DNA from 3 places in the Priestia sp. FSL W8-0001 genome. Region 2 is predicted to be linked to each of the others. Evidence: riboswitches for the same ligand, from Rfam matches in the RefSeq annotation. Region 2 holds a riboswitch; each other region holds the start of a gene.
The links. A riboswitch is a leader RNA that binds a small molecule or an ion and turns the genes downstream of it on or off. The one in region 2 is predicted to bind S-adenosylmethionine.

Region 1: another riboswitch for S-adenosylmethionine. It lies ahead of MKZ18_RS13960 (5-methyltetrahydropteroyltriglutamate--homocysteine S-methyltransferase); the one in region 2 lies ahead of MKZ18_RS09435 (Na+/H+ antiporter NhaC family protein).
Region 3: another riboswitch for S-adenosylmethionine. It lies ahead of MKZ18_RS06215 (hypothetical protein); the one in region 2 lies ahead of MKZ18_RS09435 (Na+/H+ antiporter NhaC family protein).

The regions. Positions count from the first base shown of each region.
Region 1 is NZ_JBBPAL010000001.1:2,620,697-2,626,168, reverse strand. Features, by position in the region: gene MKZ18_RS13985 (C40 family peptidase) at 1-107, opposite strand, end outside; gene pfkA (6-phosphofructokinase) at 426-1,385, shown strand; gene MKZ18_RS13975 (universal stress protein) at 1,700-2,098, shown strand; gene MKZ18_RS13970 (NAD-dependent protein deacylase) at 2,111-2,842, shown strand; gene MKZ18_RS13965 (hypothetical protein) at 2,873-3,115, opposite strand; SAM riboswitch class I at 3,355-3,455, shown strand; gene MKZ18_RS13960 (5-methyltetrahydropteroyltriglutamate--homocysteine S-methyltransferase) at 3,536-4,663, shown strand.
Region 2 is NZ_JBBPAL010000001.1:1,787,386-1,792,857, reverse strand. Features, by position in the region: gene MKZ18_RS09450 (LacI family DNA-binding transcriptional regulator) at 1-663, opposite strand, end outside; gene MKZ18_RS09445 (hypothetical protein) at 742-885, shown strand; gene MKZ18_RS09440 (hypothetical protein) at 1,106-1,252, opposite strand; partial or broken gene MKZ18_RS09435 (Na+/H+ antiporter NhaC family protein) at 1,342-2,653, opposite strand; SAM riboswitch class I at 2,732-2,835, opposite strand; gene MKZ18_RS09430 (ABC transporter permease) at 2,949-3,710, opposite strand; gene MKZ18_RS09425 (ABC transporter ATP-binding protein) at 3,703-4,614, opposite strand; gene MKZ18_RS09420 (YtoQ family protein) at 4,761-5,201, shown strand.
Region 3 is NZ_JBBPAL010000001.1:1,182,381-1,187,852, forward strand. Features, by position in the region: gene lepB (signal peptidase I) at 1-56, opposite strand, end outside; gene MKZ18_RS06205 (LapA family protein) at 664-987, opposite strand; gene MKZ18_RS06210 (M48 family metallopeptidase) at 1,174-1,917, opposite strand; SAM riboswitch class I at 2,184-2,285, shown strand; gene MKZ18_RS06215 (hypothetical protein) at 2,354-2,602, shown strand; gene MKZ18_RS06220 (hypothetical protein) at 3,193-3,465, shown strand; gene MKZ18_RS06225 (hypothetical protein) at 3,462-3,737, shown strand; gene MKZ18_RS06230 (MFS transporter) at 3,825-5,000, opposite strand; gene MKZ18_RS06235 (NCS2 family permease) at 5,116-5,472, opposite strand, start outside.

The sequences.
Region 1 (5,472 bases), 830 kb from region 2:
TTTCTCATTCCTTGCTTTAATGTTTGATCACCTAGCGCAGCTTGGCTGACTAAAGGGCTAGCAAATAAAAAGCTAGCGAGGGTAAAAACCGCCACAAATTTCTTCATAATGGGCCTCCATCAATTTTTCATCAATTTTCGTAAAATAATCATAACACCTTTCGACAGATGGAAACGTTACATTTTCATTACAAAATATGAAAAAAATGAAAATTAGAGTGAGCAGAATGATGTGTTTTGATTTTGAGAAATAGAAAAAAATTGAATATTTAGCTGTTAATAACTAAAACATATGAAAATGTAAGGACATTTAAAAATAATAATAGAAATCTGTTGTGAATTACTACACAAATACTTTGTAGTCATGTAGAATGTAAAAATAGAATACAGTGTCAATTGATTTGACTTTTGATGAGGTGAAAAGTAATGAAAAGAATAGGTGTATTAACAAGCGGCGGTGATTCTCCAGGAATGAATCCTGCGGTTCGTGCTGTTGTGCGTAAAGCGATTCATGAAGGAATGGAAGTTTATGGTATTTATCAAGGATATCAAGGGTTAATTGAAGGGAATATTCGAAAGCTTGAAGTTGGTGATGTTGGTGATATCATTCAACGCGGTGGAACAATGTTATATTCTGCAAGATGTCCAGAGTTTAAAACAGAAGAGGGACGCCGTAAAGGTATTGAAAACCTAAAGAAGCATGGTATTGAAGGTTTGGTTGTAATCGGTGGAGATGGATCTTACATGGGAGCTGTTAAGCTAACTGAGCTTGGTTTTCCATGTGTAGGTATTCCAGGAACAATCGATAATGACATTCCAGGAACAGACTTTACTCTAGGTTTCGATACAGCTTTACATACTGTTATCGATGCAATTGATAAAATTCGCGATACGGCTACTTCACATGAACGTTCTTTTATTATTGAAGTAATGGGACGTAATGCTGGAGATATTGCTCTATGGTCAGGGCTAGCTGGAGGAGCTGAAACAATCTTAATTCCTGAAGCGAAAGATGAGTTCCAAGAAATGGTGGATCGTTTAAAGAAAGGCCAAGAGCGTGGTAAGAAACATAGTATTATCGTTGTTGCTGAAGGTGTAGCTACAGGAAACGAAGTAGCAAAACAGCTTGAAGAAGCTGCTGGAATTGAAACTCGCGTTACGGTTCTAGGGCACATTCAGCGTGGTGGATCACCAACAGCACAAGATCGCGTGTTAGGAAGTCGTTTTGGTGGCCGCGCCGTTGAGTTATTAATGGAAGGTAAAGGCGGGCGTGCAATCGGTATCCGTAAAAATGAAATTGTTGATTATAATATTATGGAAATCCTAGGTGAACCTCATCATATTGATGAGCGTATGTATCAACTATCAAAAGAATTATCAATCTAAACGATATAAAGGCGAGACTTCTTATAGAGGAGTTTCGTCTTTTTTTAGTTTCAAACCAGTACCTTCACAATGCTTACACTTTTTTGTGTAGAATATGCCAGGAATAATCATTACTTTCCCAAGCCCTTTGCAAAAGGTACATATCAGCTCAAACCCCATAATGCCATCATTCCTTTTATTTAGTATAGCATTTCTGTTTATTAGTATAACACAAAAGCGTAAAAATTTTTAGAAAATTTAATTTTTATATCGCTTTCTTCAATGGAATAAAAAATAGTAGAGCTGTTATAATTGATAGAAAAGGAGTGAAGGACATGTTTAAGCGAATTTTATTAGCTTCAGATGGGTCTGAACACGCTGCTAGAGCAGCTGAAAAAGCGGTTGCTTTAGCCAGATTAACTGATCGAAGCTTTGTTCAAGTGATATATGCAGTAGAAGGAGATAGTAGGTTAAACACGCTTGGAAAAGATGAAGCAAGAGAAAAGCGTATCCAAACAACACAAGAAGTTTTAGAGAAATCTGATATAGAGTATGAAATTACGTTTATTCATGGAGATGCTGCTAAAACAATTATTCAATTTGCTAACAACAATCGCTTTGATGTTGTAGTAGTTGGAAGCCGAGGCTTAAATCCAGTAAAAGAAATGTTTTTGGGGAGCGTGAGCCATAAAATTGCTCAACATGTGAAGATACCCGTATTGATTGTAAAGTAGGAGAGAGCGCCAATGAATATGCAAGTTGAAGAGTTAAAGAAACGAATTGGAGAGGCAAGTCGGATTTGTGTCTTTACGGGAGCGGGAATAAGTACAGAGTCGGGCATACCTGATTTTCGCTCGCAAAACGGATTGTATCGAAAAAACCTAGAATTTTCAGATGTGATTTCTACTTCTTTTTATCAGAACAATCCGGTACTTTTTTGGGAGCTATTTAAAGAGATTTTTCGTGTGAAGCTGCTTGATGAATATGAACCTAACTCAGGTCATTACTTTATAGCAGAATTAGAAGAAGAAAAGACCGTGCATGTGATTACACAAAATATTGACGGCTTGCATCAGAAAGCAGGAAGCACGAATGTATATGAAATTCACGGAACAATTAAGCGAGCACATTGTCAAAAATGTGGAAGTGAGTTTGGGTTAAATTTTCTAACCAAAGTTGAATTACCGAGCTGTACGTCGTGTGAAGAGGCACTAAAGCCCAATGTAGTTTTATTTGGAGATTCAATTCACTGGTTTGAAGAAGCTGTAGAGGCAGCTTTACAAAGTGATTTATTTATTGTCATGGGTTCATCTTTGCAGGTAACACCCATTAATCAAATTCCTTTATTAGTTAGAAAACATGGTCAGGTACCAATGGTCATTATTAATAAAGAGCCAACTTACTATGATTATGTGTTTGATAATCAAATACACCTCCCAATCGGTGAAGTTGTAACGGCTTTAAAGAGTGGGAAGTGAAAAAGCACGCTACGGGCAGCGTGCTTTTTTTTAAACTTCAAAATAGATAGCGAAGCAGAACACAGAAATGACCAGAAAAAACGCTGAATGCAACTTGCTTTCTTTAAACGTCAAAACAGCTTCAATAAATAAAAATAAACTTAGCATTAATTGAATGTATGGTAAATAAGCAATATAGTTGGTAGAATCACTGTTCTGAAAAGCGATTATTCCGTATACCACAGCTCCGATTAAAAAGGCATATTTTAATAGTTGTAATCCTTTAACTAACATCTTTGTGAGGTTCCTCCTTATTTAAAACCTAGGTCACATGATTATAACATATATTATATAGATGTAGACAACTAAAGTGACGCGATATGTTTGACCACGGTCTATCTTTCATGAACTCAAAAGGATATGAACCACTTCTGAATACTGAATAAAAAATTTTTTATTTCTGATTTTTCAAATTCCTTGTTGACAGACTAAGAAAGTAGGTGTAATATTTTCCCTAGTTAATTAATTGAATATTCTTATCTCGAGAGGCGGAGGGACTGGCCCTGTGAAGCCTCGGCAACAGACTGTTAAAGTACTGTGCCAATTCCAGTAGCAATTTGCTTGAAGATAGGAGAAGAACCAATAACGACTATTAACCTCTTCTTATCTTTAAGAAGAGGTTTTTTATTTTGAACAGAAAGAGGGAATAGAACCATGACAAAGACATTAGTGAAAGCTCCATTTAAAGCTGATCATGTAGGGAGCTTTTTAAGAACAACTCCTCTCAAAGAAGCAAGAGAAGCCTATACAAATGGTCAGATCAGTAAAACGACTTTAAAATCTGTAGAGGACCAGGAGATTGAAAAGCTTGTCCAAAAACAAATCGAAGTGGGACTTAAATCTATCACTGACGGAGAATTTAGACGTGCATGGTGGCACTTAGATTTCTTATCAGGTCTAGATGGTGTAGAAGAGTTTGAAACGGAGTATATTAGTCAATTTAAAGGTGCCAAAACAAAAAATAAAGCAATCAAGGTAGTTGGTAAAGTAGATTTCAACCATCATTATATGCTGGAACATTTTACATTTTTAAAAGAAGCTGTTGAACAATATGGTGATGGAAGCCAAGTTGCTAAGTTTGCTATTCCAAGTCCCAACATGTTATTCACTCGAATTCAAGAGGATACTTACTACAATGGGGATAGAGAACAGTTTTATCATGACACGGTAGTTGCTTATCAAAAAGCAATTCAAGCTTTTTATGATGCAGGCTGCCGCTACTTACAGTTAGATGATACTTCATGGATTGATTTTGTTTCTGAAGAACGTATAGATGCAGTTGTTGAGAAGCTGGGTATGGATGTAAAAGATATTATTGATACGAGAGTCAACTGCTTAAACGATGCGATTTCTAAAAAGCCGGAGGATATGGTCATTACGATGCACATTTGTCGCGGAAACTTTAGATCTACGTATATTACCAGTGGTGGCTACGATACTATTTCAGACGCAATTTTTGCTAACTTGCATGTAGATGGGCTTTTCCTTGAATATGATGATAATCGTTCAGGAGATTTTGAGCCATTAAAAAGTTTTACACGTAACAACCAAACAGTTGTATTAGGACTAGTAACATCTAAATTTCCTACATTAGAAGATGCAGAGGTTATTAAACAAAGAGTTAAAGAAGCGAGTGCATCTATTCCTCTAGAAAACTTGTCACTGAGTCCACAATGCGGGTTTGCAAGTACGGAAGAAGGAAACGAACTAACAGAAGAAGAGCAATGGAATAAAATTAGTCACGTCATTAAAATTGCTCAAGATATTTGGGGCGCTAACTGAAGAATAAGAGTTGTTTCTTAATTTTACATAAGAATCCAATTAGATCTTTCTTTTCGTTGTAGTAAAATTGGAAAAAGCTGCGTTTATAAATGATGCAGCTTTTTTTGTGTATTGATAGCGTAACTGCAAATTATCTACAGGTAACATAATATTTATTGGGTAAGATAGCGAACTGTCACGCTAAAGAAACGAAAGATTCTTGATAGATGTATTTATCTTGCAGAATGCTTAAGTTTCAGAGTTGACTCGCAATTGCCTTAAAGGTATTGTATACACACCAAATGTCGAATAGTTTATTTCTTCATATAATAAAAATAATCAGTGATAAGTAGTTTAAGGAACTCATACTGTAATAATAAGTGAAAATTCTGTCATTATCGAAATGTAAAAGCTGAATATGTGAAAGGAATGTTCTTATTGGGAATCAGGAGTAGACTAGGGTTGTTTTTGTTAGGCATTTGTTTAAACGCAATTGCATTCGTTAGTCTTATCATGGAATTGAGTTTAGTTCCCATTCACGCAAGAAACGCAGGTGATTACCTAACAGTATTTTTAAGTGAGATGCATATTTTTCTCTTTTTGATAGGCGTGATATGTGTTATTGTAAGCTTTTATATGCCTGTGAACAGTAAAAAATAGAAGTGTCTTTTATAAAAGGTGTAAAGTATTTATACTTAAGATTCGTGTTAGAACACTGGCTAAAAGGTTTGACGACACAGTTTTTTACATTTAAAATAAAAAGAAATAACTATTTAGCAATAAAAAATGTTTTAAACTTTTAATCACTTAGGAGGTGACTCCTTACTCGT
Region 2 (5,472 bases):
ATCTGTTATGTATAAGCAATCTGTGAATACCCACTCTTCTCGTATCGGTTCTTGCAACCTCTTCATAAAATCACCGTAAGCATTAGCTCGCTGTTCACTGTTTGTACCACTCATCCTGCCTACGCAGTAACCAATTTTCTGATGTCCGTGCTCATGCAGGTAAGATAGGGCTTTTTCAAAAGCTGCGTAATGATTAACGTACACGGACGACACCTTTTTAGCTGTTCCGTCTTCGCATACAACAACAGGGCCATACGATTGATACTCGCTAAGAACACTCCAATCATTTGCTCTAGAGCAAATGATGACACCATCTACCTGCTTGGTTTTCAACATATGAAGTGCTTCAATTTCCTTCTTTACATCGTAAGCTGTTTGGCACAATACAAGCTGACAGTGAGCGCTAAGTGCTTGCTTTGAAACCCCTTCAAGTATGACGCTAAAGTATGGGTGATTAATAAATGGAAGAACAACTGCAATCCGATTAGTCTTTCCTTTTGATAAAGTAACTGCATTGCTATTTTGCTCATAGTTGAGCTCATCCACGACTGCTTGTACACGCTCTCGCTTCTCTTCGCTTACATAAGGGTGATTGTTCAAAACTCGCGATACGGTAGAAACGGATACCCCAGCTTTCTTTGCAATATCTCGAATATTTACCATTTTTCTCTCCTTTTGCTCTTGTTCTGAAACGCGTTTCATCATTTATGCTGTTTTTATTATAACGAAAGGTGGTCATAAATGATGCTTGGATTGGTTATTTTATTTGTTTTATGCGGAGTTGAAATTTTACTAGCTATGGTAGCTTTAAAGCAAAAACCAGATTTATGGAAGGAGGTTGAATTCGAAGATTTTTATGATTTTTACGATTCAAAAAAGCGATAGAAACCTATCGCTTTTTCTAATTATTTATGTACAACCTCTTCAGTGATTGATCGACCTTTTGTCTGATCTATATCTAACCATTGCCACTCTTCATGTAGGCGAATCCTTCCGTCTGGCAAAACCTCCGGTGTAGAAAAGCATGTGCCTCCGCGAATTTCATAAGCTATGTTAACATGCTGATAGCGGAATGTAAGACAGCTCTTTTCGTCTATAGTCCCAACTAACGTCCCGATAAAACGTCTCCACCTTCATACGTTGCGTGAATAATTCTGCCTTCTTGCTCATAGCGAAAGGTCGTATGAGAAGATACTTCACCGTTATCCGTATTCTGTACAGAGCGAAACACTCGATTCCTAAAACAAATCATCCTTTCACCTCTTTTTCAATATTCTAACATTTTAACTCTAAAAAAAGATGACATCAACCCTTCTTTCCGGTTGATGTCATCTGATGAAATTAAGCTATTTGTTTTTTAGCAGGTTGTTTATGAGTAAGCTTTGGATAATTAAAGACAATCGCTAAAATTCCAAATATCGCTGTTAAGATTGGATAAAATGCGAATGGCATTAGTTCAACTGAGGATACTTTTGCAAATTCTGATGCAATTAGCATTTGCGCTCCATATGGAACAAGTCCCTGCACGCTACATGAAAATAAGTCAAGTATACTTGCTGACTTACGGTTATCGATTTCGTATTCATCTGCAATCTCTTTTGCTAAAGACCCGACCGTAATAATTGAAATTGTGTTATTAGCTGTCGAAAGATTTGTCGCGCTTACTAATCCAGCAATACTAAACTCTGCGCCTTTTCTTGTTTTAATATTACGTGTTAATAGCCCAAGCAAGAAATGGATCCCTCCATTATACTTAATAAGTTCAACGACTCCACCAATTAAGATGCTGAGAATAATGAGTTCAGCCATACCGCCAATTCCTGTTGTAATAGCTTTTGCAAAGGTTGCTAGCGTATAGCTTCCGTCTGCCAATCCAATAATTCCAGCTACAACAATACCCCCCTGTTAAAATTGCTAACACATTTAATCCAAGCAATGCTGCAACCAGCACTCCTATATAAGGAAGCATTTTTACAAAGCTAAAACTTTCAACATCTACATTAGAATTATTTCCAAGCGTCATTACTAATAAAAGAACCATTGTAATAATTGCTGCTGGTAATACAATTAGAAAATTCACTTTAAATTTATCGTTCATTTTTGTTTTTTGCGTACGAACCGCAGCAATTGTTGTATCAGAAATAATGGATAAATTATCTCCAAACATTGCACCGCCGATAACGGCTGCTACGGCTAGTGCTGCAGAAATATCCGTTTCAGCACTTACTCCAACTGCAATTGGTGCTAGAGCCGCAATGGTACCAGTAGAAGTACCCATCGCAAGTGAGATAAAAGCACCGATAAAGAATAATCCAACAACAAGCAAGCTTTGTGGCAAAACAGATAAAGCAAGGTTAACCGTTGAATCAACCGCTCCCATGCCGCTTGCTACTTCTGAAAAAGCGCCCGCCAGAATAAAGATAAAGACCATAATCATCAAGTCCGGATGACCTGCGCCTTTAGCAAAACGCTCAACCTTCGCATTTAGCGTTTCTTTCCGGTTCATCGCTAAGGCAACGATAGCCGCTACGATAATTGCTACAAGTACAGGAAGCTTATAAAAATCACCTGTAATAATCCCCGAGCCTACAAACAAAGCTAGAAATACTCCTAGCGGCAGCAGTGCCCAACCGTTTTCTTTTTGTTTTCCCATGTTTACACCTCTTTGCATAAATAAAAGACCTCTTCATCAAGAAGAGGCCCTCTTATAATTCTTTATAAGAATACGCTCTTCTCATCTTTCAAACAAAATTGTTTGCTGGATTTGGCACCGCACTCTGTGAGTCAGTTGCCGAGACATCATCGGGCCAGTCCCTCCGTCTCTCTTGATAAGAAGTATAATATTTTTTAAATTTATTATTCAAAATTAACTCTTAACTACTTTAATATCTTTTACTTTCCTTGTCAAACACTATTGTAGAAAAACAAAAAGAAAGAAAATTCAAATATCAATTCGCTACGTCTCGCTTTAAGAAAAACAGCCAAGCCGTTCCAACAAAGAAGATTAGATGAGCTATAATAATAAATAGAGAAAACGGTAGGGTCATCCCAGGGAAATACGTTTGATTTCCATCCATATATTGACTAAGGTTGGTGTTAGCAAACAGTAAAATAATTCCCCACTGTACTTGAAACTCAGATAAAATTCCAGCAAGCATTTTTGCTCCTACTCCAACAACAATGCCAAGACCAACTGCTAATGCACTATTTCTGAATACCGACGATAGCATAAACGCAAAAGCAACCATCATAAAGGTTTCAAGATATGAAACACCATATGCAATCCAGATACCTTGTCCTTCTTGACCATTAAAAGCTCCTCCTGAAAAGAAAATAATACCCCAAATGATTGAAAATAAAAAGAAGGCAGCCAAATAGTACAAGCTAATAAAAATGCTAGTCAGGTATTTGGATAAAAGAATAGTTGAGCGACTCTTAGGACGAATTAATAGAAGTTTAATCGTTCCTTTTTCAAATTCAGATGCAACAATCGATCCAGCAGCGGCTACAGCAAAAAATTGGACAATAATTAAAAAGTTTGAAGTGAAAGCAACAAAGCCTGGCAACGTTTCTGCAATTCCAGCATTCGTTGTAATAGTTCTCATTATAAGAGCCATTCCAAGCGTTAAGACAGCAATTGCCAGAAATACGACTTTTGTGCTTTTTTTCATAAACCACTTCATATGTTCATTTTGTATTAAATTAAGCATTGAAATCTCCTCCCGTAACAGACATAAACGATTGTTCTAGCGATTCATAAATTGGAGTAATTTGGTATACTTCAATGCCTTCTTCCACTAGAAGTTTATTAATAGCAGCAGCCTCTTTCGGTTGAGCTTGTACAGAAAGCTGCTTTTCTTTTATTGCACAAGTGTAGCCTTGATTTGATAGCAGATTTTCCGCTTTTTCTACAGCATCAACTGCAAATACAATCGTTAGGTTCTCTTCTATATTACGCTTAGCTAATTCTTGAACAGATAGCAGTCTGCCGTCTTGAATAATCCCTACGCGATCACACAAGGCTTCCACTTCTTTCAACAAATGGCTAGCAATAAGAATTGAAATTCCTTCTTCTTTGCACAACCGCTTTAAATATGTTTTAAATTCAATCATTCCTGCTGGATCCAAGCCGTTAGTAGGCTCATCTAGTAGCAGTAGTGACGGTTTATGTAGAATAGCTTGTGCAACTCCGAGGCGCTGACGCATTCCGAGTGAATAAGTCTTTACCGGTTGGTGAATGCTTTTTTCTAACCTTGTTAGCTCGACCACTTCATCGATTCGATTTGCAGACACACCGTGCATTCGTGCAAAATGCTTTAAATTTTGATAACCTGTCAAATATCCATAAAACTCCGGGTTTTCAATGATTGCACCAATTGATTTGACAGCTTCATTAAATTGTTTGCGCTGGTCATGATTGTTAATGGTAACGTCTCCTGTTGAACTTACTAAACCTACAACTGCTCGAATAAGCGTAGTTTTACCCGAACCGTTTGGACCTAGTAACCCAAAGATTTCTCCTTTTCGCACAGACAATGATACGTTATCCAAAATAATTTTATTGCCAATCTTTTTCGTGACGTTATGAACCTGTAGTACCTCTCTCTCTGACATAATGTTCATCCTCTCTTCTATGTAATCCGTCTTTTATTTTTCCTTGTTTTGAGGTATTTGTCTAGATTAAAACAAACCATTCGTTTATTTTTCATTTTTTTGGTAAGCTATACGTATATATATTTTTTTATAAAGGGGATGCCGTTATGGAATTAGTCGTTTATTTAGCAGGACAAATTCATGATAATTGGAGAGACGATATCAAAAAGCAAGCGGAGGACTTAAAGCTTCCAATTACGTTTGTAGGACCGATGACGGACCATGATCGCTCGGATAATATCGGCGAAGTCATTTTAGGTAAACAAGACTCAGCTATTTTAAAAGATGAAGCCGCTTCAGCTTTTAACAACTTGCGCACAGAAGTACTGCTTAAGAAATCCGACGTAGTCATTGCGCTTTTCGGTGAAAAATACAAACAGTGGAATAGCGCAATGGACGCGGCTACAGCCGTTGCATTTAACAAGCCCCTTATCCTTGTACGTCCAGAAAAACTGCACCATCCTTTAAAAGAGCTTTCAAACAAAGCACAAGTTGTCGTTGAAACACCAGACCAAGCAATTCGTGCACTGGCTTATATCTTTGAATAAGGCTGATTCATAAGTATTTTAGTTAATGAGATATCCGAACGATCGCTAACCTGCAATCGTTCGGATATTTTTTGTTCGTTCCCAAAACAAGTTAAAAAACTTGTGGAATGGAGCGTAAGACATTCGGCTCCTGCCAGAAATAGAGTAAAAGCTGAGCCTCCTTGACGTTATTCCTTGGTTCATGTACACTTTATGTTCAATTTATTGCTATTGATATCGCTCTTGTAAAGAAAGAATGATATAATTTGATAGATATTGAATTTGGAGGATT
Region 3 (5,472 bases), 610 kb from region 2:
CCGAGAATGATGGAGCAGTAGATTATGATTTCTCGTTTTATGCGAGTTTTTCTCAATATAAGAGCACCTTCTTTTTTTAAGTGAATCGTTTTGTTAAATCAAATAGAAAGAATAAAGAACAGAATTGATTGTACCATTGTTAGCTAAAGATTTCCATTTGTATATGCGTGTTATTCATATTTTCATAGGAGGGAAGACGCATGCAATGGGTCGTGATTTTCACTCCGGATTGCTCGCTTTCCGCAGGGTTCGGTCTGAGCTTCTTCGTAAACTGCGGGATCTCAGAGCACTCGCTAGTCCTGCAGGAGTCTCGCATCTTCCGTTTCAATCACGGGCTTCTTGAGTAGGAGGGAAACTACGTATCTCTATAAGTGTTTGGGTGTGGAAGAAGGACGAGCGCACGCAACGAGTCGTGATTTTCACTCCGGATTGCTCGCTTTCCACGTGGCTCACGCCTGCCTTCCTCGTCATTGCGTTTCTGCGGGGTCTCAAGCCGTCTTGGTAATTCCGTAGGAGTCAAACATTTCCCATTTCACTCACAGGCTACTGACATAGCTAATACACCCTTTATTATAATAATTGGTTATAAGGGGTAAGGAGGAAAAACAAAAAACCCTGCCCTCCCGTAGTGTTGGGAAAGCAGGATTTTAGTATATCTCTATATTAAGCTGATGGTTCACCTTGTGTTGATAAAGGTTTTTCTAGATCAGCTTGTGGTTCTGAGTGAGTGGCTAGTTGCGTTTCTAGTTCGGCAATTCGTTTTGTTTGTTGCTTGTTTTTACTTTTAAGCTGAGTGATTTTAACAAAGCTTAGTGAAGCAGCGACGACACCACCGAATACAGCCGATGTTAAAATAATTAAAATAAGTGGCCAGTCTTGTGAGCCAAAGACATAGTTAAATTGAACTGGCTCATTGTTGATGACAGCTAAGATAGCAATAATAAGAGCGAAAATAAGACCTAAAATGAAAAAGCTTTGTCCTTTCATTAGGTGCACATCCTTTCTGAAGATAGATAAAGGAGCAAAATTAAATTTTATACTACCTTTACATATACTTAACCTATATTATTCAACTATAAACATTTTTTATTATAATTAAGTTTTAACAAAACACAATATGCAAAAACACCCGTCCTTTGTGTAGTTTAGGATGGGTGTTTTGCTGTTAGCTGATTAGAATGCTTGTAAGCTATTTTCTTCTAACCATTGTTTACGCTCTGCTGCATCTTCAAATAATGAGTCTGCATCTGTAAATTGTGAAGCAATCACATATTCAATTGTTGTTAATGGTGCTAGAAGTAGACGCCAGTTCAATACTAGCTCACCGTTTTCCATCGTTGCATATGTATCTTGCAGTTCCTTCCACGCTACAGAGTCAGGTGCATCTGCTGCTTGTTTTTTCACTGTTTTTAGTGCTTCGCTGAATTTTTCATTTGCTCGTCCTTGGTACCATTCTGTTAAAAGGTTTTGAATTCCCTCGTTTGTTTCTTGTTCAGACCAGGATGATGGCACTGTTGCGATAAATTTAGCACGGAACGTCATCTCAGGTTGCTCCACATTATCACGAACGATGTTTAAGCGGTACTGACGACCTAAATACGAAAATTTGTCATCGTTTTCAAAAGATGACGTCTTTGCTTTAGGTGCAGCTGGCGTTTTGTTCTCAGTTTTTGCTTTTTCGGCTTTTTTAGCAGCTGGTTTTTTTGCTTCGGTTGGTTGATTACCACCGTTAAGTTGTTTTAAAATCCAAGTCGCTTTACGAGAAATAACAGAGCGAACGTTGTGCTCGTTTAAGCCTCGTGGGATAATTACGGTTACCCCTTCATTGTCACAAATTTGGACCGTAATATCGGTTTTATTTGGAACGACTTTAATTTTGTAGTCAATTGTTTGATTGCCAATTTGATACGTATACATATAGTTTTTCGTGCTCCTTTCTACAAATCTTCATTTTATAAGCAAAGGTAGAGTTTGGTCAAATGAAAGAATAATCAGAAAATTATCCAAGGATTTAATTAAAGAATTACATTACGTTTTTTTTGTTAGTTTTTACGTAAAGAAAGGAAAATATTCTCGCTTTACTATGCATAGGTTAAAAAGAGTGACAAAACTGAAAAAAAGAAAAATTTAAAAAATACTCTTGCTAAATAGGAGATATTTGGTATAATGAAATCTAATTTAAAAAGTTATCACGAGTGGACGAGAGATCTGGCTCTATGACTCCACAGCAACCTACCAACGTAAGGTGCTCCTACCAGCAAAGCATTAGCTTTGGGTGATAAGACGGGTGAAAGCTCATTTTGCATCTAAAGCAAAATGAGCTTTTTTGATTTTATTAGAAGGAGAGATACGGATGACACAAACGATTATAAAGAATCATGAAGAAGTGCTAAACGATGTATTAAATCAATTGAAGGAGATTAATGATTTTACCTGTAGAAAGCTTGAGACGTTTTACGAAATTGTAGTAAAGAGCGGAAGGGATACGTATGCCATTGGAATTGACTGCAAAGTTATTGAGGGCTACACAGAAGAAGGTTTAAAAGAAGCTTGTATAGCAAAATTAAAGCGAGTTGGATGGCTGAAAGGTACATACGCTTAAGGTTGTATTCATATCAATTGCAGTCTTGTCTATAATCATGATAAGATGCTTATCTTCTCTCTTTTCTTTTTTCGTTGAAAAGAGATGATATTTGTCGAAATTTTTACACAAAATAACCGTTACAACTTGGTTGGAATTGTGGTAAGGTATAAAACAAGAATATTCTAACAATTTTAAAAGGAGGCTGAACATGGAGCTGTTAATTGAGCACGGAAATGACGAAGGTAGCGAACAATTTATTGATCGCGTACTAGACTTCTTAGAGGACGACGAATAAAAGCCTAGAAGATTGCTTCTGGGCTTTTATTCGTCGTAAACGTAAATGTATTGTAAAAGAGAAAAAGAGCTTATATTAAGTCAGAAAAGCATTATAAGCTTAAGGGTTATTTTATTAAAGATTGCTAAACTTTCGCCATTTCCCCCTTCACGTAATGAAATCTTATGGTATTTACTTTTTAATTTGAGAATGTGCTATTTTCGTCAATTTTATTTCCAAAGCAATAAAATTGACGAAAATGGTAATTTTTATGTTATGGATATATAGGAAATTAATTGTAATGGATGTAGAATTAAAAAGGAGGGGGAATTATATGAACGAGCTTTTTATAGCGGTGTTAGCACTTTTCTTACTATGTTTATCAGCATGTAGCAATTCACGGGAACAATTAGTGAGGGAGTTTAGTAAATATAAAGAATTAGAAGGATTAGACGTGCTGTTACAAACAACTCCACAACCTGTTGCAAACTCTTTATTAGCTTTTTATGAAACAATCGATCATAAATTTGGAGTGGTAGAATTTGATGGAGATAATAACTTAAAATCGGAAAAGAGAATTGAAAATATTACAATAAGTACACGGTGAAATTCTTAGATGATAAAGAGGAAGCAGTATACATTGAGCAAGTTGAATTTTATAATGTGACGTTAGATGAGCTTTTGAAAAAACAGTCAAGCACTGAACAAGTAGCTGAAGATAAATCAGAGAGCGAACTATATGAAGAAGAGAAAGAAGCTGATGATTTAAAAGCTCCTTCTGATCCCGGTTTCGTTGTTGGCCTCATCTTAATAGTGAGGAGCGTCTTTTTAGATTTGGGTGTGCTTTCAATTCAACTATACTGTTGGTTATCGGTTTAGGTACTATGGTGTTTTATGATGAAATCGTCCAGGTATTTCAAGCGATAAGAAAAGACTTTAGCCAAAAAAGCTAAAGTCTTTTCTTAGTTAAGAGCTAGGTGTTATTTCTTTGGGTGAATAGTCGAGTGCAATATGACGTTGAAGCAGAAGGAGCGCACTGAATGTTAATACAGCTCCAATTAAAAATGGATACATGCTGTTCAGTTCAAAAGCAAAGGCTCCCATCAGAGGCCCGAAAATCCTTCCTAAGCTATCCATTGATGAATTAATACCTGAAGCTGACCCATAGCCGATATTCGTTTTAAGGGTAATCAGAGCGAGTACACAAGGGCGAATAAGGGCATTGCCGGCTGTGAAGATGCAAAGGAAAACCGTTGCGTTAAATAAATTGGATGAAAATAAAATGGATGCAAATCCGACCGCTGAGACAATTAAACCAACAGCAATTAGCTTTTTCTCATTTCCTTGCTTAAATCGCTGTAAAACCCCGCCTTGAATAACAGCTTGCGTAACGCCACTGGCCATAAACATCCAGCCAATCATGGTAGGGGTTACATCAATGCGTTCGATTTGAAAAAATTGAAAAGTTGCTTCAAGGCCAGCTAGCGTAAACGTTCCAAAAAAGGAGAGTAAATATAAATACTTCATTGCGCCTTTAAAATCCGTGTTGAAATCTTGCAGCGTAGTTTTCTTTTCCTGAGAGACGCTTTCTTGCTGGAGCGATTCCGGTAATGCAAAGAAAGCATAGGTCGTCATAATTAGTGCCAATATCCCTGAAATGGTAAATGGGAAAAATAAGCTCACGGACGATAACAGTCCACCTAATGCTGGTCCAAAAATAAAGCCAAGCCCGATTGTCATTCCTAAAAGGCCCATTGCTTTTGTGCGATTTTCTTCCGTGGTAATATCAGAAGCGTAAGCGAATGCACATGGAATAACCGCTCCGGCAAATAAACCTCCAAGAATACGTGATATGTACATCAGAACGAGTGAGTCATTAGCGAATGAAAAAATAAAGAAACTAGCGCTAAATCCGATTAAGCCCGTAAGAAGAACGGGTCTTCTACCTTTTCGGTCAGATAGACTTCCCCAAAATGGAGCGATCAAGAAAGATGCGATAGAATAACTTGCCATTAAGAGTCCAAGGTTAACTGAGCTAGCTCCAGTTATGCGAATGACTTCTGGCACAATCGGAATAATAATGCCGAATCCGACAAAAATCATAAACATGATAAACATAAGCGTGCCAAGCTGTTTTTTCATATGAAGCTCCTTTCAATGAAGACGTTTTCTGTATATTCAGTATACCAAATAACGAAAAGGATTCCACTTAAATCCAACGTATCTCAAATAAAAAAGCGATGCATAAGCATCGCTTTTAGTGCGGTAAAAACACAAGTTGATATAAGAATAAAACAGCAAATACATAAACAAGGGGGTGAACCTCTTTTGCTTTACCTTTTACAATCTTCATTAGTGGATGTGAGATAAAACCTAGCGCAATTCCAGTTGCAATGCTTGATGTCAGAGGCATTGTTAAAATAACAAGAAACGCAGGGAATGCTTCATCAAATTCGCTCCAGTTAATCTTTGCAATAGAGCCCATCATTAAGCTACCTACAATAATTAAAGCTGGAGACGTAATCGCTGCAATGCCTGAAACGGCGCTTACAAGCGGGCTAAAGAACGCAGCAATAATGAATAAAAGAGCTACGGTTACGCCAGTTAAACCTGT